3 regions of the Melaminivora sp. genome follow, and region 2 is predicted to be linked to each of the others. Evidence: predicted binding sites of a transcription regulator. Region 2 holds the regulator's gene; each other region holds the start of a gene.

Region 1 (7,671 bases), on a different contig from region 2:
ACCGACATGATCGTGAACTGGCGCACGACGGTATCGTCGTAATGCGCTATTTTCGTTTGTGCAGATTCCATCGGGCACCTCTTGTAATTGCAGCAAAAAGTTTCAGCCAGGCTCACCCTGGGGACGTTGACCGACGTCAACCATCCCGCAGAATGCGCTCTCCTTCCTGATCGACGTTCTCGAACTGCCCTCGATAGACCGCCCACCACAGCCCGGCCAGCACGAACAGCACGAGCACCACGGAAAGGGGAATCAGCAGGTAGAGAATGTCCATGTCACGCGATCTCCAGAGCCGGCGCGGCCAGCGCCGCCGCGCCGCCGTCGGGCGCCCCGGGGCTGCGCGCCAGGCGCGCGGCGTTGAGCACCACCAGCAGCGAGCTGAGCGCCATGCCCAGTCCTGCCAGCCATGCGGGCATGTAGCCGGCAAATGCCAGGGGCACGCCCAGGGCGTTGTAGCCGGCAGCCCACCACAGGTTCTGGCGCACGATGCGCAGGGTGCGCCGCGATAGCAGCAGCGCCTGCGCGACCAACCCGAGATTGTCGCCCATAACGACCAGATCGGACTTTGACTGGGCCAGGGGCACGGCCCGGCCAAAAGCAAAGGACACGTGCGCGCCCGCCAGCACCGGGCCGTCATTCAGGCCGTCGCCCACCATGGCCACCTGGCGGTGCTGGCGCTGCAAGGCCTGCAGGTGTTCGAGCTTGTCCTGGGGCGTGCAGCCGCCGCGCGCGGCGGAAATGCCGGCGCGCGCGGCAACCTGCCGCACGGCCTGGGGCCGGTCGCCGGACAGCAGTTCCACCTGCACGCCGGCCTCCTGCAGCTGCCGGACCACCTGTGCCGCCTCGGGCCGCAGCTCTTCGGCCAGGACAAAATGTCCCAGCTCCTCGACCCGTCCGTTGTGTTCGAGCGACAACAGCGCCTGTGCATCCCGCTGCGGCAGGCGGGTGTGCGCGGCCGAACCCAGGCGCAGCACGCCCTCCCCGCCACCGGGCAGGCTGACCGCGGCCTCCAGGCCCGCACCGGTGATCTCGCGCACGTCGCGCACGTTCCAGCCCTCAGGCGCTGCAAGGTCCTGCCCCTCGCGGGCCAGCGCGCGCGAGACCGGGTGCAGGGAATGGCTTGCGAGCCGTGCCGCGAGTGCCAGCGCGGACTCGCCCGTGAAGCCCGGGCCCGGGCGCACTTCCTGCAGCGACAGGCCGTCGCGGGTGAGCGTGCCGGTCTTGTCGAAGACCACCGTGTCCACCGCCGCCAGCGCCTCCAGGGCCTGCAGGTTGCGCACCAGCACGCCGCGCCGCGCCAGCGTGCCGGCGGAGGTCAGCATGGCCACCGGCGTGGCCAGCGACAGTGCGCACGGGCAGGTGACGATCAACACCGACACGGCCACCATGAGCGCCCGCGCCGGGTCGGTGGGCCACCACCACAGCACGGCCACGGCTGCCGCCAGCAACACGGCGACGAGGAAGGGCCGCGCCACGCGATCGGCCAGCTGTGCCAGCCGGGGTTTTTGCAGCGAGGCGCTCTCCATCAGCGCGACGATCTGGCCGAAGCGCGTCCCGGCGCCCAGCGCCTGCACCTCGACCTGCACGGCCGAGCGCAGGTTGTAGCTGCCGGCCGTGACGCTGGTGCCCAGCGGCTTGTCCACGGCGGTGGACTCACCGGTGAGCAGGGCCTCGTCGGCCTGCGTGCTGCCGGCCGCGATGCGCCCGTCCGCCGGAAAGGCCTCGCCGGGCAGCACCCGCACCACGTCGCCCACCTTCAGCCGGCGCGTGGACACGCGCTCGAAACCGCCATCGGCGCCGCGCCGCTCCACACTGTCAGGCAGCCGGTTCATGACCGCCTCCAGCGCGCCGGCGGTGCGGTCGCGCAGGCGCAGCTCCAGCCAGCGGCCGGTCAGCAGAAAGAACACGAACATGGTCAGCGAGTCGTAGTAGACCTCGCGCCCGAAGGGCCCCGTCGGGTCGAACGTGCCCGCCATGCTCACGACGAAGGCGATCAGCATGCCTGCGGCCACCGGCAGGTCCATGCTGACCCGGCGCTGGCGGATGTCGCGCAGCGCGCTGGTGAAGAACGGCCCGCAGGCAAACAGCACCACCGGCAGGCTGATGACCCAGGAAGCCCAGCGCAAGAGCTGCTCCATCTCCAGCGTCAGGTCGCCCGGCATGGCCTGGTAGGCCGGCCAGGCGTACATCATGACCTGCATCATGCAAAAGCCCGCCACCAGCCAGCGCCACAGTGCACGGCGGTGCTCGCGCTGGCGCTGCTCGCGGGCAAAGGCGTCCATGGCGGGCATGGCGTGGTAGCCGGCATGGCGTACGGCGTCCATCCAGCCGGACGGCAACACCTGCCCCGGGTGCCAGACCACGCGCGCGCGGCAGGTGGCGGCGCTCACGTCAGCCTCCTGCACGCCCGGCACGCGCCGCAGGGCTTCTTCGATGGTGAGGGCGCAGGCCGCGCAGTGCATGCCGCCGAGCACGACGTGGGACTCCCAGGCCGTCTCCTTGGGGGCGAGACCAGCCGCGTCCGCCACACCGTGGGGCCGGCCGAATGCGGACCATTCCTGGGGATCGTCCAGCAGCGCGAGGTCGCGTTCGGCGTGCCCGGGTGCGGCGTCCTCGCGCGCGGCAGGTGTGCCAGCGGGCGCGAACGGGCTGGACGGGAAAATTGACATGGAGCAAAGCCTAACTCCGGCGCAAGCCGGCAATATTGACTTGGATCAAGATACAAGGGGCGCCCGACATCCTATGCTCTCAAGCCTTTTCCATTCCCCGTGACCCCTCTCCGAGGAGCCCTTTCATGTACCAATGCATCCTGATCGCCACCGACGGCTCCGAATTGTCCGAAAAAGCCGTCGAGAGCGGGCTGGAACTGGCCCGACTCACGGGCGCCTCGGTCGTGGCGCTGAAGGTGGTGCCGCGCTATCCGCGCAGCTATTTCGAGGGCGGCGCGGCGGTGGACCCGACCGAGGTCAAGCGCGTCGAGGCGCAGTGGGGCGACGCGGCGCTGGGGCTGGTCAACGGCATCAAGCAGCGCGGCAAGGCCGCAGGCATCACGGTCAAGTCCGCCGTGGTCAAGTCCGATCTGATCGCCGAAGCCGTGCTGGCTGCCGCCAGGAAGCACGAGTGCGACCTGATCGTCATGGCGTCGCACGGGCGCAAGGGCCTCAAGCGCCTGCTGCTGGGCAGCGAGACGCAGCACGTGCTCACGCACTCGCACATCCCGGTGCTGGTGTTGCGCTGAGCAATGAAACTGGCGCTTTCCGGCGCCAGGCAAGGACGGGCAGCTCTGTATTTGGAAGCGTGGCAGCGGCTTGCGCGCCCTGCCCCGCTGCCGTTCAGGCGAACAGATCCTGGTGCTGCTCGCGCAGCAGGTTCTTCTGCACCTTGCCCATGGTGTTGCGCGGCAGCTCGGCGGCGAGAAAGCAGCGCTTGGGCACCTTGTAGCCGGCCAGTTGCTGCTTGAGCTGCAGCAGCAGCGCGTCGGGATCGGGCGCGGCGCCCGGGCGCGGCACGACGATGGCCACGCCGGCCTCGCCGAAATCGGGGTGCGGCACCCCGACCACGGCGCTCTCGGCCACGCCCGGCAGCTCGTTGAGCACACTCTCCACCTCGGCGGGATAGACGTTGTAGCCGCCGCTGATGATCAGGTCCTTGCTGCGGCCGATGATGGTCACGTAGCCGCGCTCGTCCTGCAGCCCCACGTCGCCCGTCCTGAACCAGCCGTCGGCCGTGAACTCTTCACGCGTTTTCTCGGGCATGCGCCAGTAGCCGGCGAAGACATTGGGCCCGCGCACCTGGATGTGGCCGGCCTCGCCCGCGGCCACCGGGGTGCCGCCGTCATCGACCACGCGCAGCCCCACGCCCGGCAGCGCAAAGCCCACCGTGGCGCCGCGCCGCTCGTCCTGGCCACCGTGGCGCTCGTCGGCCGTCCAGGGGTTGGAGGTGAGCATGATGGTCTCGCTCATGCCGTAGCGCTCCAGGATGGTGTGGCCGGTGCGCTCCTGCCACTGGCGGAAGGTCTCGATGAGCAGAGGTGCCGAGCCCGAGATGAACAGGCGCATGTGCCGCGCCGCCTCGCGCGTGAGCGCGGGGTCGGCCAGCATGCGCACGTACAGCGTCGGCACGCCCATGAAGACGGTGGCGCGCGGCAGGGCGTCGATGACGGCGCGCGGCTCGAAGCGCGGCAGCCAGATCATCTTGCTGCCGTTGATCAGCGCGCCATGGATGGCCACGAACAGGCCGTGCACATGGAAGATGGGCAAGGCGTGGACCAGCACGTCGCCCTCCCGCCAGCCCCAGTAGTCCTTGAGCACCAGGGCGTTGGACAGCAGGTTGCCGTGCGTGAGCATGGCGCCCTTGCTGCGCCCGGTGGTGCCGCTGGTGTAGAGGATGGCCGCCAGGTCCTGGGCGGTGCGGGCCACGGGCTCGTGCTCGTCGCCGAAGTGCGCCGCACGCTCCAGCAGGCTGCCGCTGCGGTCGTCGCCGAGCGTGAAGACGCTGTGCGCGCCACGCGCGAACGCGATGCGCGAGACCCAGCCGAAGTTGCCCGGCGTGCACACCACCACCGCCGGCTCGGCGTTGTCGATGAAGTACTCGATCTCGGCGCTCTTGTAGGCGGTGTTGAGCGGCAGGAAGACATGGCCCGCGCGCAGCGTGGCCAGGTACAGCAGCAGGGCCTCGACGGACTTTTCCACCTGCACGGCGACGCGGCTGCCCTTGGGCAGGGCCAGCGACTGCAGCAGGTTGGCGATGCGGGCGCTGGCGCGCTCCAGGTCGCGCCAGGTGTAGTTCAGCGATTCACCGTGCGGGCCGGTGGCCTCCACCGCCGTGCTGTCCAGGTCGGCCGGAAAGGCGGCGCGCAGGGCGCTGTAGAGGTTGAGCGAAGGCAGGGTCATGGCAGGGACGCGGAAAGAAAAGAAACCGTCAGAACACCGGCGCGCGCTTGGCAAGAAAGGCCGTGATGCCCTCGCGGTGCTCGGCGCTGTCGGCGTAGGCATACGGATCGGGCTCCGCCATACCCTGGTCTTCTTTTTCGATAGCACCGAGTCCAGCACCGGCACCGGAAAACGGCGATTTCATGGCAGACAGCGCGCGCAGCGTCTGCTTGTTCATGCGGGCCGCGCCAGGGGCCAGGCGGGCGATGCGCCGGGCGCTGGCCAGCGCCTCGGCGGCCAGCTGACCGGGCTGCGCCACGCGGCTGAGAAAGCCGCAGCCGAGCATCTGCGCGGCGTCGAAGGTGGCGGCCTCCAGCAACATCTGGCGCGCCACGGTCTCGCCCACGGCGCCGGCCACCAGCGCCGCCTCGCGCGGCGCCATCGGAAAGCCCAGCCGCGCGATGGGCGCGCCAAAGCGGGCGTCGGCGGCGGCGATGCGCAGGTCGCAGCAGCTGGCAATCTCCACCCCCGCGCCCATGCAGGCGCCGGCGATGGCCGCCACGATGGGCACATCGCACTGGCGCATGGCCGCCAGCCCGCCCCAGACGTCGCTTTCGTGAAAGTCGCGCAGCTCGGCGGGATCGAACCGGAAGGCCGGGTACTCCGAGATGTCGCCGCCGGCGCAGAAGGCACCGTCCGCGCCCTCGACCAGCACGCAGCGCGCAGCGGGGTCGGCCTGGATGCGCTCGAACACCGCCCGCAGCTCGCGCCACATGGCGCGCGTCATGGCGTTGAGCCGGCCTTCGTGGCGCAGCACCACGTGCACCAGGCCGGGCACGGCAGCGTCCGCGGCCGGCCAGTGCACCTCGATCCGTCCGCCGCTCATGGCTGGCGCGCCAGGCCCTCGACCTCGGCGGAGACGGGGATGCGGCCCTGCGCCAGCAGGGTGCGGTGGCGGTCCAGCCGCTTGGTGTCGTAGAGGTAGTTGACCATGAGGCCGAAAGACTGCTTCATGCCCTTGGCCGAGGGGTCGCCCGCCCAGTTGAGCCGCTCCACCCGCGCGCCGTTGCCCAGGTGAAAACGCGCCACCGGGTCGAGCGGCCTGCCGCTCTTGTCCAGCTCGCGCCCCAGGTAGCAGGCCGCGGCGCGCAGCAGGAACTGCGCCACGGGAGACTTGGGCGCCAGCTCGAGTGCCTGGTCGGCCGCCGCCAGCACATCGGCGATCTGCGGCTCGGCCGGCGCCTCGGGCAGTGCCCGGCCCAGCTCGGCGCGCTCCTTGTCGCCCATCCTGTCGATGCGCTCCGCCCCGTGTTTGGCCAGCCAGGCACGAAAGCCCGGGATGGGCGAGAGCGTGGCAAAGGTGCGCAGGCGCGGGAACTCGCCCGTGAGTGTCTCGGCCACGTGCTTGATCAGCGAGTCGCCGAAACTGACCCCGCGCAGGCCCGGCTGGGTGCTGCTGATGGAGTAGAAGATGGCGGTGGTCGCGCGCTTGAGGTCGGCCGGCGCGGCCGTTTCGTCCAGCAGCGGCGTGATGCTGGAGGAAATCTCGCCGACCAGCGCCACCTCCACGAAGATCAGCGGCTCATCGGGCATGCGCGGGTGGAAGAAGCCATAGCAGCGCCGGTCGCTGTCGAGGCGGTTCTTCAGGTCGGCCCAGCTCTTGATGTCGTGCACGGCCTCGTACTTGATGAGCTTTTCCAGCAGCGAGGCGGGCGAATCCCAGGACAGGCGGCGCAGCTCCAGGAAGGCCACGTCGAACCAGGTGGAAAACAGCTGCCCGAGCTCGGCGTCCAGCGGCACCAGGCGCTTGTCTCCACGCAGGCGCGGCAGCAGCTCGGCGCGCAGGTTGACCAGAAAACGCAGCCCCTCGGGGAACACGGCAAAGCGCTGCAGCAGCCGGGTGCGCCCCGACAGCAGCGCCCGGCGCAGGTGCGCCTCGGCCTGGGGCGCTTCCTCGGTGCCGGCAGCCTGCTCGTAGCGCTGCTGCGCGGCCTTGACCTGCGCGGCGTCGGGCACGAACTGCTCGCAGATCAGCAGCCACAGGTCGCGCCGCTCTTCCGGCTTGGCCTGGGCGTACCAGTCGGCCACGGCCTGCGCGTGCCGGCCGGCCTCGACCTCGCTGACCCGCTCGGCCGCCACGGCCTGCAGATCGTCCAGCAGGCGGCGCAGTGCGCGCGGCGGCAGGGCCTCGCCGGCGCGGCGCAGCGTGGCCTGCAGGCGCTCGTGGGTGTTGCGTTCGGGCGGTGACGCGGGGGCCGCCGCGGCCTTGTCGCCAGCGGCGGGGCGCAGGCGCGCCACGTTGCGGGATATCCAGGAAGAAGCTGCGTTCATCGTCTAGGGTTCAGGGCAGCAGCGCCGATCGGCGTGCCGCGGTGGTGGGCGGTTCAATCAAAAGGGTAGCAACAAGTGCTTATCTGGCAAGGACTTCGGGGCAATTTCATGCGAGCGCAGGCACGGGCTGGCGCTGCGCGCGGGCCCACATCCACAACCCCGCGGCAATCATGGGCAGGCACAGCCACTGGCCCATGCTCATGCCCAGGCTGAGCAGGCCCAGGAAGGCGTCGGGCTCGCGGAAATATTCGGCGATGAACCTGAGCGTGCCATAGCCGACGAGGAACGCCGCCGCCACCTCGCCGCGCCGGCGCGGCCGGCGCGCGTACAGCCACAACAACACGAACAGCAGCAGTCCTTCCAGCAGGAATTGATAGATCTGCGAGGGATGGCGCGGCAGCATGGAGCCGCTTTGCGGGAACACCATGCCCCAGGGCAGGTCGGGCGATGCGAAGCGCCCCCACAGCTC
Region 2 (7,671 bases):
TTCGGCGAATTCGCTCAGGCGCACGCCCGAGCGGTCCAGCAGCGCTTCGAGCCGCTGGCCGTTGCTGAGGATGGCCACGCGCTCGCCCTCGCGCACCTCTAGTCGGGCGCTGCGGGCCGAGGTGACGGTCTCGCGCTGCGGCTCGGTGGTGACGACGAAGACGTTGCTTGCCGCGCCCTCGCCCGGCGTGTCCTTGTCGATGAACAAGACGCGCGAGCCGCCCGCGGACTCCTGAAATTCGCCCGGGGCGATGCGGTCCACGTCGCTGCGCTGCTCGTACTGCTGGCGGATCTCCTGCACCTGCCGGTTGGCCCAGGGCCAGACCACCAGCGACAGCGCGGCCACGGCCAGGAGCACCGGCCAGGCAAAGCGCAGCAGCGGGCGCAGCAGGCTGACCAGGCCCTGGCCGGAGGAAAACCAGATCGCCATCTCGCTGTCGCGGTACATGCGCGAGAGCACGCTCACCACCGCGATGAACAGGCACAGGCTCAGTAGCGTGGACAGCTGCCCGAGCACGGTAAAGCCCATCACCAGCAGCACATCCGCCGGCCCCACGCTACCGCGCGACGCCAGCCCCAGCGTGCGTATCAGCATCATGGTCATGACCACGGTGACCAGCACCACCAGGGTCGCGCCGAAGGAGCGCGCCAACTCCTTGCGGATGGATGAATCGAATAACATTGTCTCGAAGGAAAACGCCGATTATGAACTTTGAACTCAAGTCCCTGACCCTGCCGGCAGCGGCCCGGCACAAGTGCGATCTGCTGGCCGTGCTGGTCCCCGAGGGCTTCGCACCCGCGCAGGACGCGGGCGCCGTGGGGGCACTGATCGCACGGGCACTCTCGCAGCAGGACCTGGAGACCAAGCCCGGCAAGATGCTGCAGCTGTATGCCCCCGAAGGCGTGGCCGCGCGTCGGCTGCTGATGCTCGGCTGCGGCGACGGCGGTGCGCAGGCGACGCGCAAGGCGGTGCTGGCATTGGCGGCGGCCCTGCGCCAGCCGGCGGTGCGCAAGGCCGCCGTGGTGCTGGCGGGCACGCCCGCCCCCGGGGCAGTGCAGGCGACGATTTGCGCCGCCGCCGAGGCGGTCTATGTGTATTCGGCCACCAAGAGCAAGAACGAGACCCATGTGCCCGACGCGCTGCTGCTGGGCATGGCCGACGCCGCGGCGGCGCGCAGCGAGTTCGCCACCGGCCAGGCGCTTGCGACCGGGATCGGGTTCGCCCGCGAGTGGGCCAACCGCCCGGCCAACCACGCCACGCCCAGCCTGCTGGCCGACGCCGCGCGCGAGCTGGCCAACCTGCCCGGCATCCAGTGCACGGTACGCGGCCCGGCGGAGGTGGCCAAGCTGGGCATGGGTGCCTTTCTCGCGGTGGCGCAGGGCTCGGAGCAGCCCCTGCGCTTCATCGAGCTGCGCTACGGTGGCGCGGCCAAGGCCGAGGCGCCCGTGGTGCTGGTTGGCAAGGGCATCACCTTCGACACGGGCGGCATCTCGCTCAAGCCCGCGCCCGAGATGGACGAGATGAAGTTCGACATGGGCGGCGCGGCCAGCGTGCTGGGGGTGTTTCGTGCCCTGGCCGAGCTGCAGCCCGCCATCAACGTCGTGGGCCTCATCCCGGCGTGTGAGAACATGCCCGACGGCCGGGCGCTCAAGCCCGGTGACGTGGTCACCAGCATGAGCGGGCAGACCATCGAGGTGCTCAACACCGACGCCGAGGGCCGCCTGGTGCTGTGCGACGCACTGACCTACGCGGCGCGCTTCAAGCCGCGCGCATTGATCGACATCGCCACGCTCACGGGCGCCTGCGTGATCGCCCTGGGTGGGCTGCGCAGCGGCCTGTTCTCCACGTCGGACGCCCTGGCCGCCGAGCTGCAGGGCGCCGGCGAGGCGGCGCTCGACCCGTGCTGGCGCATGCCACTCGACGACGAGTACGGCGAGGGGCTCAAGAGCAATTTCGCCGACGTGGCCAACGTTGCGGGCCGGCCCGCCGGCTCGGTGACGGCGGCCAAGTTCCTGCAGCGCTTCGTCGGCGACCTGCCGTGGGCGCACCTGGACATTGCCGGCACGGCCTGGAAGGGCGGCGCTGCCAAGGGCGCGACCGGCCGGCCCGTCGGGCTGCTCGTGGAGTACCTGATCGCCCAGGCCGGCCAGGCGCCTGCGGCGCAGCCCCATGCCGCGCCCAAGGCTGCCGCCAAGGCAGGGTCCAAGACCGCTCCCAAGTCCGCCCCCAAGGCCGCGCCCCGGGCGGCGAAAGGCTGAGGGGCTGCCATGCCCGTAGCGGGCCTGCCCACGCCGGCCCCCGGGCACCAGCCAGGCACATGACCGAGATCGCGTTCCACTTCAACGCACCGGATAGGTTCGGGCACATCTGCCGCGTGGTCCGCAAGGCGCTGCGCCAGGATGCCCGGATTGTCATCGCGGGAGACCGAAAGGCCTTGCTGCGCCTTGATCGCATGCTATGGTTTTTGGAGCCTTCCGACTTCGTCGCCCACTGTCTGGAAGACGCTGCCGCCGACGTCGTGGAAGCGTCGCCGGTGCTGCTCACCGAGACGCCACTCGCGTGCAGCCACCGGCAGGTGCTGATCAACGCGGGCGAGGGCGTGCCTGAGGGCTTTGCCGAGTTCGCCCGCGTGATCGAGGTGGTGCCGCAGGCCGACCCGCAGGAGCGTGCCCAGGCGCGCCAGCGCTGGCGCCAGTACCAGGCCGGCGGCTTTGCCATCGTGCGCCACGACCTGGTGGGCGGGGCGCGCGAATGACCCAGCCACCGCGCACGCCGCCGCGCTTCGTCCCCACCCTCACGGAGGTGGTGCATCTTCCGGCGGAGGACGGCGCGCCCGCGCCGGCCGCCCCCGCCACGGCGGCGCTGCAGCTGCCCGTGGCAGCCGACGGCCTGCAGGAGGACATGGTGCACCGCCTGATGCAGCGCGTGGACCTGGTCCTGGAGCACAGGCTCGCCGAGGCCATCGCCCTGGTCATCGAGGAGCAGACGCGCTCCATCGGCACGCGCCTGCGCGAGGAGGTCGAGACCGTGGTGCGCCAGTCCGTCTATGAAGCCGTGGCCGAGGAATTGACGAAAAACTGCCGCCCCTGAACCGGCGCTGGCCGGGCACTGAAACACGTTCCAAAGCGATGACAGGGTATATCCCGGTGTGGTATCGGCGTGATTTTCTCGTGTTCCCTAGTGTGGGCGGTTTTGAACTGCGATATGTTTCTGCGCGTTGTCACGCAACGCCACTTCCAGCAATGAAGGATCGGAGACATCTATGCAATTGAAGTTGAAACTGACCGTGGTGGCCGCCATTGCGGCCATCGCCGGCATGACCCACGCCCAAGAGGTGGTGAAAATCGGTCACGTGGCGCCCGTGTCCGGGGCCCAGGCGCACTACGGCAAGGACAACGAGAACGGCGCCCGCATGGCGATCGAGGAGCTCAACGCCCAGGGCGTGACCATCGGCGGCAAGAAGGTCAGGTTCGAGCTGCTGGCCGAGGATGACGCGGCCGACCCCAAGCAGGGCACGGCGGCGGCGCAGAAGCTGTGCGACGCCAAGGCCGCCGGCGTGGTGGGCCACCTCAATTCGGGCACCACGATTCCCGCGGCCAAGGTCTACAACGACTGCGGCATCCCGCACGTCACGGGCGCGGCCACCAACCCCAACCTGACCAAGCCCGGCTACAAGACCACGTTCCGCATCATCGCCAACGACAACGCCCTGGGCGCGGGGGTCGCGGCCTATGCCAGCGACACGCTCAAGCTCAAGACGGTGGCCGTGGTCGATGACCGCACGGCCTATGGCCAGGGTCTGGCCAACGTGTTCAAGCGGGTGGCGGCCGAGAAGGGCATGAAGGTGGTCGACGAGCAGTTCACCACCGACAAGGCCACCGACTTCATGGCCATCCTCACGGCCATCAAGGCCAAGAACCCGGACGCCATCTTCTTCGGCGGCATGGACCCGCAGGCCGGCCCCATGCTCCGGCAGATGGAGCAGCTCGGCATGGGCAACGTGAAGTATTTCGGTGGCGACGGCCTGTGCACGACCGAGATCGCCAAGCTGACCGCGGGCGCCAAGACCCTGTCGAACGTGGTGTGCGCCGAAGGCGGCGCGTCGCTGGCCAAGATGCCCGGCGGCATGGCCTGGAAGGCCAAGTACGACGCCAAGTACCCTGGCCAGTACCAGATCTACAGCCCCTACACCTACGACGCCACCATGCTGCTGGTCGACGCCATGAAGCGCGCCGGCTCGTGGGATCCGAAGGTTTACATCCCGGAGTTGCTCAAGTCCAGTTACAAGGGTGTGACGGCCAACATCGCCTTCGAGTCCAATGGCGAGATGAAGAACCCCGCGATCACGCTCTACCACTATCCCGACGGGAAGAAGACCCCCCTCAACTGAGCGGGAACGGCAGCCCCGGCGGCCAGCGCCGCCCGGGCTGCAAACGCAAAAAAAGGCAATGCGCAGGCATTGCCTTTTTGCGTTCCGGGCAGCGCCGGCCGAGGGTCAGTGGCAGGCCTGCTGGCTGTTGACGATGCGCTTGAGGGCGTTGGTGTCGATGATGCGCACGTGGCGCTGCTTGACTTCGACGATGCCTTCCTCGACGAATTTCGAGAAAGTGCGACTCACCGTTTCAAGCTTCAGGCCCAGGTAGCTGCCGATCTCCTCGCGCGTCATGCGCAGGACCAGCTCCGACTGCGAAAAACCACGCGCGTGCAGGCGCTGTACCAGGTTCAGCAGGAAAGCCGCCAGCCGCTCTTCGGCACGCATGCTGCCCAGCAGCAGCATGACGCCGTGCTCGCGCACGATTTCGCGGCTCATGATCTTGTGCACATGCGTCTGCAGGGCGTTGATCTCGCGCGAGAGCTCCTCGACCCGGTCGAAGGGCATGACGCAGACCTCCGCGTCCTCCAGCGCCACCGCGTCGCAGGTATGGTGGTCGTTGACGATGCCGTCCAGGCCGATGATCTCCCCGGCCATCTGGAATCCCGTCACCTGGTCGCGCCCGTCCTCGGTGGCCACGCAGGTCTTGAAGAAGCCCGTGCGGATGGCGTAGAGCGAGGTGAAAGGGTCGCCATTGCGAAACAGGTTGCCGCCGCGCTTGACCTTGCGCCGAACGGCGACGATCTCGTCCAGGCGCTTGAGCTGCTGCTCGTCCAGGCCCACCGGCATGCACAGCTCGCGCAGGTTGCAGTTGGAGCAAGCAACCTTGATGGCTTGAAGGTTGGGAGACATGGGTACCCTGGTCATGGCGCTAGCTTACATCCGAACGCTGCAAGGCCTGCGAAAGTCGCAGGCACGCGCACGTGCTTTGATCCAGGGCGAATTGTCATTTCGCAGACATTGGGTCCTCTTGATCGAAATCAAGGACGCTCGGGCGCCAGCTGGGGCACAGTGCCCGACTCACCCTGAGGAATTACCCCCTATGACCGTTGTCACCACCGAACTGCTGCGACGCTTCGACGTTCCAGGGCCACGCTATACCTCCTACCCCACGGCGGATCGTTTCGTGGAAGCCTTCGGCGAAGAGGAATACGTGCTGGCCCTGCAGCAGCGCCGGGTGGGATCGGTGGGCAAAGCGATGCCGCTGTCGCTGTACGTCCACATTCCGTTCTGCCAATCCCTCTGCTATTACTGCGCGTGCAACAAGATCATCACGCGCCACCCCGAGCGCGCCGAGGTCTATCTGCGCTACCTGAGCCGCGAGATCGACCTGCATACCGCGCACTGCGGCGTGGGACAGCAGGTGAGCCAGCTGCATTTCGGCGGCGGCACGCCCACGTTCCTGTCCGACGAAGGCCTGCGCGAGCTGATGGCCATGCTCAAGCGCAGCTTCACGCTGGTGCCGGGCGGCGAATACTCCATCGAGGTCGATCCGCGCACCGTGGACGAGTCGCGCCTGGCCCTGCTGGCCGAGCTCGGCTTCAACCGCCTGAGCTTCGGCGTGCAGGACTTCGACCCCGAAGTGCAGAAGGCAGTGCACCGCGTGCAGCCGGCCGAGCAGGTGTTCTCCCTCATCGAGAGCTCGCGCCGCCTGGGGTTCGAGTCCGTGAACGTGGACCTGATCTACGGCCTGCCCCGGCAGACGCCCGAATCATTCGAGCGCACGCTGGGGCAGGTCTCCGAGCTGCGGCCGGATCGCATCGCGCTCTACGCCTACGCCCACCTGCCCGAGCGCTTCAAGGCGCAGCGGCGCATCATCACGGCCGAGCTGCCCATGGCCTCGGCCAAGCTTTCCATGCTGGCGCAGGCCCTGGAGGTGTTCGAGGGCGCGGGCTATGTCTATGTGGGCATGGACCACTTCGCCCTGCCGCAGGACTCGCTGGCGGTGGCCAAGCGCCAGGGCCGGCTGCACCGCAACTTCCAGGGCTACAGCACCCAGCCGGACTGCGACCTGATCGGCCTGGGGGTGTCGGCCATCGGCCGCATCGGCGCCACGTACAGCCAGAACGTCAAGACGCTGGACGAGTACTACGATGCCATCAACCAGGGGCGCCTCCCTATCGCGCGTGGCCTGGCGCTGACGAAGGACGACCTGGTGCGCCGCTCGGTCATCATGGCGCTGATGTGCCAGGGCGAAGTGCTGTTCGAGCCCATGGAGGCCGCCTGGCTGATCGACTTTCGCAGCTATTTCGAGCCCGAACTGCAGCAACTCGAGGAGATGGCCGGGCAGGGCCTGGTCAAGCTGGCCGACGACGGCGTGCAGGTCACCGAGCTGGGCTGGTACTTCGTGCGCGGCGTCGCCATGGCGTTCGATAAATATCTGCAGGCCAACCGGAACCGCGCGCGCTTCTCCCGGATCATCTGATCCATGTTCCTCACGCTTGCGTCCACCGTCTTCCTGATGGGCCTGGTGGGTGGTACGCACTGCCTTGCCATGTGCGCCGGGCCCTGCGGCGCAGTGATAGGGGCAGGGGGACGCCCTGCCGCCCCGGGCGAACCTCAGGTGATCCACTGGCTGCCGCGCCGCCCGGTGCTGGGCCGCACGCTGGCCTTCCACGTCGGGCGCCTGGCGGGCTATGGCACCGCCGGTGGTGCCGCAGCCTTCGCCATGGACCAGCTGGCCTGGCTGGGCCAGCACAGCAGCGCACTGCGGCCGCTGTGGACCATGACGCATGTGCTCATCATCGCCTGGGGCCTCATGATGCTGCTGCAGGCACGCCAGCCCGCCTGGATAGAGAGCGCCGGCCGCACCGTGTGGGCGCGCGTGCAGCCCCTGGTGGCACGCCCGGGCGGACTGTTTTTCACCGGCATGGCCTGGGCATTGCTGCCCTGCGGGCTGCTTTACACCGCGCTGCTCACCGCTGCCCTGAGCGGCAGCGTGGCGCGTGGCGCGGCCAGCATGGTGCTGTTTGGCATCGGCAGCGGCCTGTGGCTGGTGGCGGGCCCCGCGGCCTGGCAATGGCTGCGGCAGCGGCTCAACCGGATGCAGCAGGCCAGCGGCTCGCGTGCCGCAGGCGCCGTGCTGTGCGTGCTCGGCGGCTGGGCGCTGTGGATGGATGTGATGCACGGCCAGCCCGCGCCCTGGTGCGCCTGAGCGCCTGCCCCGGGGCGGGCGGTGACAGCTGGGGGAAGAGGGGAGAGGGGGGTAGGCGGAGGGCGGGGAGCCCCGGCTTCGCTCGAAAGAAGGTGTCTGCAAATGCCACCGGACCGGCATCCTGAACCGGGGGTTCAGGTGGGCG
Region 3 (7,671 bases), on a different contig from region 2:
TCAACGGCAAGGAAAGACTGACCCTGCGTTTTGACTGCAAGCCCTGCGAGATGCACGTGGTGGGCCGGATGAAGAAGTCGGTGCTGAATCAGCACGCGCGGCAGATGGCCGAGCAGCCGATGCAGTTCTACCGGACGCGGCCTGCGGCGGCCTGAAAACCTCAAATGCCCCGCCGCCTGCCGCCCACCAAAGAGCAATCCGCCCTGCTGCCGCCCTTTCCCACGCTGGCGCCGGCGCGCATCCACGTCCCCGCCACGCCTGAAGAATTTGCCGCCGCGCGCGCCGCGCTGCTGGGCCTGCGCGTGCTGGGCTTCGATACCGAAAGCCGTCCCCTTTTCACCGCTGGCGCACACGACGCCGGGCCTGACCTGGTGCAGCTGGCCACGCCGCACGATGCCTGGCTGCTGCAGCTCTACCACCCGGGAGCGCTGCAGCTGGCGCGCGACGTGCTGGCCGATGCGCGCATCCTGAAGGTGGGCTTTGGCCTGGACAATGACCGGCGCAGCCTGCCCGTCCGCCTGGGGGCCGAGCCCGCCGGACTGGAGGACCTGGACCGCGTCTTCGCCCGCCACGGCTTCGGGCGCAACACGGGCGTGCGCGCGGCCGTGGCGCTGGTGCTGGGCCAGCAACTGTCCAAGAGCAAGAAGACCTCTACCTCCAACTGGTCGGCACGCAGCCTGAGTGCCGGGCAGATCCGCTACGCGGCCACCGATGCCCATGCGCCCGCCGTGCTCTGGCAGGCCCTGCCTGGCTGGGAGGCGGCGCAGCCTGCACCGGCCCCGGCGCGGGGCCCGCGGCGGCGGGCCACGTGACGCACGCATAAGCACATAGCCAGTCGGTCGTTCGGGCGCGCGGGGCCTTGGCCGACAATGCGCGCTCCGCTGATCCCCCAACCGCTTCACCCACGACAAGAGAGACACCGATGCGCATCGAAACCCTGGCCGTGCATGCCGGCTATTCGCCCGACCCGACCACCAAGTCCGCCGCCGTGCCCATCTACCAGACGGTGGCCTACGCCTTCGACAGCGCGCAGCACGGCGCCGACCTGTTCGACCTGAAGGTGCCGGGCAACATCTACACGCGCATCATGAATCCGACCAACGACGTGCTGGAAAAGCGCCTGGCGGCGCTCGAAGGCGGCATCGGCGCGGTGGCCGTGGCCTCGGGCATGGCGGCCATCACCTATGCCATCCAGGCGATCGCCGAGGCGGGCGACAACATCGTCGCGGCCAGCACGCTCTATGGCGGCACCTACAACCTGTTTGCCCATACCTTCCCGCAGCAGGGCATCAGCGTGCGCTTTGCCGACCCGGCAGACCACGCAAGCTTTGCCAGCCTGATCGACGAGCACACCAAAGCGGTGTTCTGCGAGTCCATCGGCAACCCCCTGGGCAACGTGACCGACATCCGGGCGCTGGCCGACGTGGCCCACGCCCATGGCGTGCCGCTGATCGTGGACAACACCGTGCCCAGCCCCTACCTGCTGCGCCCCATCGAGCATGGCGCGGACATCGTGGTGCACGCCCTGACCAAATACCTGAACGGCCATGGCAACAGCATCGGCGGCGCCATCGTGGACAGCGGCAAGTTCCCGTGGGCCAAGCACAAGGAGCGCTTCAAGCGCCTGAACGAGCCCGACGTAAGCTACCACGGCGTGGTCTATACCGAGGCCCTGGGCGAGGCCGCCTACATCGGCCGCGTGCGCGTGGTGCCGCTGCGCAACATGGGCGCGGCGCTGTCGCCGCACAACGCCTTCCTCACCCTGCAGGGCATCGAGACGCTGGCGCTGCGCATGGACCGCATCTGCGACAACGCCCTGGCGATTGCCCGGGCGCTGCAGGCGCACCCCAAGGTGAAGTGGGTGCGATATGCGGGTCTGCCGGACCACCCGGACCACGCCCTGGTGCAGCGGCAGCTGGGCGGGCGTGCCTCGGGCATCCTGTCGTTCAGCCTGAAGACGGCCGAGGGCGAGGACGCCCGGGCCGCCGGAGCGCGCTTCCTGGACGCCCTGCAGCTGTTCCTGCGCCTGGTGAACATCGGCGACGCGAAATCGCTGGCCACGCACCCGGCCTCCACCACGCACCGCCAGCTGGACGCGCACGAGCTGGCCAAGGCGGGGGTCACCGAGGGCATGGTGCGCCTGTCCGTCGGCATCGAGCACATCGACGATCTGCTGGCCGACCTGAACCAGGCGCTGGACGCGGTCTGAAAGCCGCGCTGCCGGGCGCGCCCGGTCAGCCGTCCCGCGCCAGGCGCAGGCCGCTGAACTGCCAGCGCGCACCCGTCGGGAAGAAATTGCGGTAGCTCGCGCGCACATGCCCGGCCGGCGTGGCGCAGGAGCCGCCGCGCAGCACGTACTGGTTGACCATGAACTTGCCGTTGTACTCGCCCACGGCGCCGACGGCCGGGGCGAAGCCGGGGTAAGGCGCGTAGCTCGACTGCGTCCACTCCCAGACGTCGCCGAACATCTGCTGCAGGCCCGTGGCGTCCGCGCCGGCGGCCGCCGGCAGGGGGTGCAGCACGCCGGCATCGGCAAAGTGCCCGTCCGTCGTCCCCAGGCCAGCGGCCGCCACCTCCCATTCAGCCTCGGTCGGCAGGCGCGCGCCGGCCCAGCGCGCATAGGCGTCGGCCTCGTAGTACGACAGGTGCGCCACGGGCTGCGCGGGCGCCAGGGGCCGGGCCCCGGCCAGCGTGAACTCGCTCCAGCCCTGCGCGTCCTGGCGCCAGTACAGCGGATGCGCGATGTGCTGGCTGCGCAGCCAGTCCCAGCCCTCGGCCAGCCAGAGCGCCGGGTGGCGATAGCCGCCGTCCTCGATGAAGGCCAGGTATTGGGCGTTGTTCACCGGACGCGTGCCCAGCTCGCAGGGCTGCACATACACCGTGTGCCGGGGCAGCTCGTTGTCGAAGGCGAACCCGGCCCCGGCATGGCCGACCTGTGCCAGGCCGCCCTCGATGCGCTGCCACTGCTGCGCCGGCACCCCACCCTTGTGCAGGCCATCGCGCGCCAGCGCCTCGGGCAGCGCCGGGTGATAGGTGGGCCACCCGGGGTTGCACCACAACAGGTGCTTGATGTCGGTGACGATCAGCTCCTGGTGCTGCTGCTCGTGCTGCAGCCCGAGCTCCAGCAGCCTTGCCACGGGCCCGTCCGCCTCGATGCCCTCCAGCAGCCGCTCCATGCGCACGTCCACCTCGGCGCGCCAGGCGCGCACCGTCTCCAAGGCGGGGCGCGTGATCAGGCCACGCTGCGGGCGCGGGTGCTGCGGCCCCACGCCCTGGTAGTAGGAGTTGAAGAACACCCGGAAGGCGGGATCGAAAGGATGGAAGCCGGGCTCGTGCGGCTCCAGGATGAAAGTCTCGAAAAACCAGGTGGTGTGCGCCAGGTGCCACTTCACGGGGCTGGCATCGGGCATGGACTGCACGCAGCAATCCTCGGCCGACAGGGGCGCGGCCAGGCGCTCGGTGGCCGTGCGCACCTGCCGGTAGCGCTCCGCAAGGGACGGGCCCGGGGCTGCCGCCTGCGGCGGGACCGTAGAGGGTGTCGGACGCATGGGGGCCTCCTTGTCCGTGTCGTGTTGCATGCGTAAGCGCCGGGCTCGGGCCTCATTCAGGCCAGGGCATGGACCAGGGCGCACCAGCCGCGCTCGTCGAGCCAGGCGCGCGGCTGCCGAAAGCCCGCGCGTCCGAGCATGGCCATGAAGACCGGCAGCGGGTACTTGTAGCTGTTCTCGGTATGGATGCGCTCCCCGGCCGCGAAGTCGCGCCCGCCGCCCGGCCAGCGCACGCGTTGGGGCCTGCAGGCAGCCAGGTGCATTTCGATGCGCGATGCGCCCTCGTCGAAGAAGGCCACATGTCGCCACTGCCCGGGATCGAAGTCGCTGCCGATCAGGCGGTTGAGGTGCACGAGGGCATTGCGGTTGAAGGCGGCGGTGGTTCCCGAGGCATCGTCGTAGGCAGCCTGCAGCACGGCCACGTCCTTGGGCAGATCGATGCCCAGCAAGATCGCGCCGCCCGCGCCCGCTGCCAGGGCATGCATGGCGGCCAGCAACTGCTGCGCCGCTGGCGGATCGAAATTGCCGATGGACGAGCCGGGGTAGAAGACCAGGCGGCGCTCGGCGGGCAGGTCCCCCGGCAGCTTCATGCCTGCTGTCAGGTCGCCACCCACGGCGCGGGCGTCCAGGCCGGGCACGGCGCGGCGCAAATCCTCCACGGCGCCGTGCAAGTAGTCGGCCGAGATGTCGATGCCGACGAAGTGCGTGGCGTCCAGCAGTTGGCACAGGGCGCGCGCCTTCTCGCAGCTGCCGGCGCCCGGCTCGATCACCACCCGCCGGCTGCCGACCACGCGCGCAATGTCCTGCCCGTGGCGCTCGAAGATGGCGCGCTCGGTGCGCGTGGGGTAATACTCGGGCAGCCGGGTGATGGCCTCGAACAGCGCCGAGCCGCGCTGGTCGTAGAAATACTTGGGCGAGATGCGGGCCTGTGGGCGCAACAGCCCGTCGATGATCTGCAAGCGCTCTGCGGCCGGCGCGCAGCCGGGGGTGGGCGCTGCCTCATCCAGGCAGGCTGCGTGCGACCCCGGCAACGGGAAGGCGGCGACAGGGGATGGGCGCGGTTCGGCGGTCAGGGCTTCAGGCATAGGCAGACAGCCTAGGCCCGACCCGGCCTGCCTTCCGGAAGGCCTAGGCCAGCGCGTGGGGTAGGACGCCCGCGCAAACCTTCCAGTCCCTCTTGCCGGCTGCGTGACCCTGTGGCAGCCAGACGAGGGCAATGGCGTCTTTCAGCTGAAAATGGCCGGAAAGCGGTGCCAATCCTCGAGGGTTCGCTATGAAAATGGAAATAAAAAAAGCCGGCACCCATGGGCGCCGGCCAGTCTCACCATGAAGAATCGCAATAAATGACTGTCGTGTGACCGGTCGGTCAGAAGCGCCAGCCCAGGCCCACGCCGGCCAGCACCGGGTTGACCTTGAAGGTGCCTACCTTGGCGCCGTTGGAGTACACGTTGGTGTCGATGTACACCTTCTTGACGTCGAAGTTCAGGTACATGTTTTTGGACAGGGGGATGTCCACACCCACTTGCAGGGCGCCGCCCCAGCTGTTCTTGCTGACCGACGGGTTCAGGGCCGCCTGCACGGCAGGGTCGAACCGTACGCTGGAGAAACGTGTGTAGTTGATGCCGGCGCCCACATAGGGCTTGAAGCCGCCGAAGTTGGTGAAGTGGTACTGCGCCAGCAGCGTGGGCGGCAGGTGCTTGAGCGAGCCGATGTTGGTGCCGTTGGAGCGGATGTCGTGCTTCTGCGGGTAGGTCAGGATCAGCTCGGCGGCGATGTTGGGCGTGAAGAAATACGACACGTCCAGCTCGGGGATGACCTTGTTGTTGACCGACAGGTTCAGGTTGGGGTTGGTGCTGCCACCGTTGGCGCTGTCGAGGTTGACGGCGCGCACGCGCACCATCAGGGGGCCTTCGGAGCCGGTCTGCTGCGCAAAGGCAGCGCCCGAGGTCATTGCACAAACGGCGGCCAGGGCCAGCAGGGTCTTTTTCATAACAATCCAGAGGTGGGTGGGTTGACCGGGGACATCCCCCGTGGGCGCTATTAAAGCCTACTCACTGTAGGGCAAAGGTTGCCGCAGATCAAGAATTGCTGCGTTGCAACACTGCGCACTCAGGGCCTGCCGCGCAGGCGCTGTACCCCGCTCCACAGTTTCAGCACCACCGCCCCCACGGCCATGCCCACCAGCGCGTTGAGCAGATGCGGCAGCGCGAAGGCCCACAGCCGACCGAGAGGCCAGGCGGCCGCCGCCTGGCCTACCTGGTCGATGGCTATCGACAGCGGGGGGATGCCGTGCACCAGGATGCCCCCACCCACCAGGAACATGGCAATGGTGCCAGCCACCGTGAGACCCTTCATGAGACGCGGCGCGGCCGACACCAGCATGCGCCCCACCGCGCAGGCGGCACGGCTCTTCTTGCGCATCAGCCACAGACCGACGTCGTCGAGCTTCACGATGGCCGCCACCACGCCATAGACCCCCACGGTCATGAACAGGGCGATGGCCGAGAGCACGGCCACCTGCTGCGCGAAATCGGCCTGCGCGACCGTGCCCAGCGCAATGACGATGATCTCGGCCGAGAGGATGAAATCGGTGCGAATGGCGCCGCGGATCTTGGTTTTCTCCAGCCGTTGCAGCTCCGCCAGGGTCGGGGGCGCGCGCCCGTCACCCTCGGCCAGGCCGGCACGCTCGGGCTTGTCGTGGTGCAACAACTTTTCCATGCCCTCCAGCACCAGATAGGTGCCGCCCAGCATCAACAGGGGCGTGATGGCCCAGGGAATGAAAGCGCTGATGAGCAGCGCCGCCGGTACCAGGATGGCTTTGTTGACCAGCGAGCCGCGTGCCACTGCCCAGACCACGGGCAGCTCGCGCTCGGCGCGCACGCCGTTGACCTGCTCCGCGTTCACCGCCAGGTCGTCGCCAAGGACGCTGGCGGTCTTTTGCGCCGCCACCTTGGTCATGACCGAGACGTCATCGGCCATGGCCACGCTTTTGCGCGCGGCCAGCTTGGACATGAGCGCTACGTCGTCGAGCAGCGAGGCGATATCGTCGAGAAGGGTCAGGAGGCTGGCGCCGGCCATGGAGAACTCTGCAGGGATCGGAGATGGCCGACTGTGAATGCAAAAGGCTTGCAGCGCCTGTCGGACAAGCGCTGCAAGCCTCTGCCGCCGAAAGCGCAAGCAGCCGCTCAGGGCTGCCCGGCAGGCCTCATCCCACCCAGCGACGCGCGTTGCGCCACAGCCGCATCCAGGGGCTGTGCGCGCCCTGCCCGCCCGTGGCCGCCAGGTCGGTCCAGCTCATCTGGACGTTGCGAAACACCCGCTCAGGATGCGGCATCAGCGCCGTGAACCGCCCATCGGCCGTGGTCACGCCAGTCAGGCCACCGGCGCTGCCGTTGGGGTTGAACGGGTAGCGCTCGGTTGGCTGGCCCTGGTTGTCCACGTAGCGCAGCGCGCCCAGCGCACGCTCCGGGTTGCCGCGCCACTGGAAGTTGGCATGCCCCTCGCCGTGCGAAACCACGATGGGCAGGCGCGTGCCGGCCATGCCGGCAAAGAACAGGCTGGGGGAGTCGAGCACCTCGACCATGGACAGGCGCGCCTCGAAACGGTGGCTCTGGTTGGTGGTGAAGCGTGGCCAGTCCTCGGCGCCGGGGATGATGTCGGCCAGCTCGGCGAACATCTGGCAGCCGTTGCACACGCCCAGGCCGAAGGTGTCCGGGCGCGCGAAGAAGGCCTGGAACTGCGCCGACAGCTGCTCGTTAAAGGTGATGGAGCGCGCCCAGCCGATACCCGCGCCCAAGGTGTCGCCGTAGCTGAAGCCCCCGCAGGCGACGATGCCGGCGAACTGCGACAGCTCGGCCCGGCCGGCCTGCAGGTCGCTCATGTGCACGTCGAAGGCCTCGAAACCGGCCTCGGTGAAGGCGTAGGCCATCTCCACGTGCGAATTCACGCCCTGCTCGCGCAGCACGGCCACGCGCGGTCGCGCGGTATGCACGAAGGGCGCGGCCACGTCATCGAGCGGATCAAAGGTCAAGTGGACGTGCAGGCCGGGGTCGGCGGGGTCGCCCGCGGCGGCGTGCTCCTGGTCGGCACAGGCCGGGTTGTCGCGTTGCTGGCAGATCTTCCA

The links. The regulator FNR, encoded in region 2, switches genes on or off when oxygen is low (the NO sensors DNR and NnrR bind a similar motif). The targets are predictions, from matches to a motif close to TTGATNNNNATCAA.
Region 1: the regulator FNR is predicted to act here: its motif matches at 2,705-2,718, upstream of RT051_RS12670 (cation-translocating P-type ATPase).
Region 3: the regulator FNR is predicted to act here: its motif matches at 5,617-5,630, upstream of RT051_RS12255 (OmpW family outer membrane protein).

Annotation. Positions count from the first base shown of each region.
Region 1 covers NZ_DAMCAM010000067.1:6,700-14,370, reverse strand. The annotation lists partial or broken gene RT051_RS12680 (cbb3-type cytochrome c oxidase subunit I) at 1-71, opposite strand, end outside; gene ccoS (cbb3-type cytochrome oxidase assembly protein CcoS) at 137-274, opposite strand; gene RT051_RS12670 (cation-translocating P-type ATPase) at 276-2,669, opposite strand; gene RT051_RS12665 (universal stress protein) at 2,795-3,238, shown strand; gene RT051_RS12660 (malonyl-CoA synthase) at 3,333-4,892, opposite strand; gene RT051_RS12655 (enoyl-CoA hydratase/isomerase family protein) at 4,921-5,757, opposite strand; gene RT051_RS12650 (malonyl-CoA decarboxylase) at 5,754-7,202, opposite strand; gene lgt (prolipoprotein diacylglyceryl transferase) at 7,309-7,671, opposite strand, start outside.
Region 2 covers NZ_DAMCAM010000033.1:10,911-18,581, reverse strand. The annotation lists gene lptF (LPS export ABC transporter permease LptF) at 1-681, opposite strand, end outside; gene RT051_RS08925 (leucyl aminopeptidase) at 705-2,258, shown strand; gene RT051_RS08920 (DNA polymerase III subunit chi) at 2,318-2,755, shown strand; gene RT051_RS08915 (hypothetical protein) at 2,752-3,090, shown strand; gene RT051_RS08910 (branched-chain amino acid ABC transporter substrate-binding protein) at 3,263-4,390, shown strand; gene fnr (fumarate/nitrate reduction transcriptional regulator Fnr) at 4,496-5,224, opposite strand; gene hemN (oxygen-independent coproporphyrinogen III oxidase) at 5,415-6,797, shown strand; gene RT051_RS08895 (sulfite exporter TauE/SafE family protein) at 6,801-7,526, shown strand.
Region 3 covers NZ_DAMCAM010000061.1:7,356-15,026, reverse strand. The annotation lists gene RT051_RS12280 (U32 family peptidase) at 1-155, shown strand, start outside; gene RT051_RS12275 (3'-5' exonuclease) at 165-812, shown strand; gene RT051_RS12270 (O-acetylhomoserine aminocarboxypropyltransferase/cysteine synthase family protein) at 923-2,209, shown strand; gene egtB (ergothioneine biosynthesis protein EgtB) at 2,235-3,548, opposite strand; gene egtD (L-histidine N(alpha)-methyltransferase) at 3,605-4,633, opposite strand; gene RT051_RS12255 (OmpW family outer membrane protein) at 4,915-5,538, opposite strand; gene RT051_RS12250 (DUF808 domain-containing protein) at 5,658-6,626, opposite strand; gene purL (phosphoribosylformylglycinamidine synthase) at 6,754-7,671, opposite strand, start outside.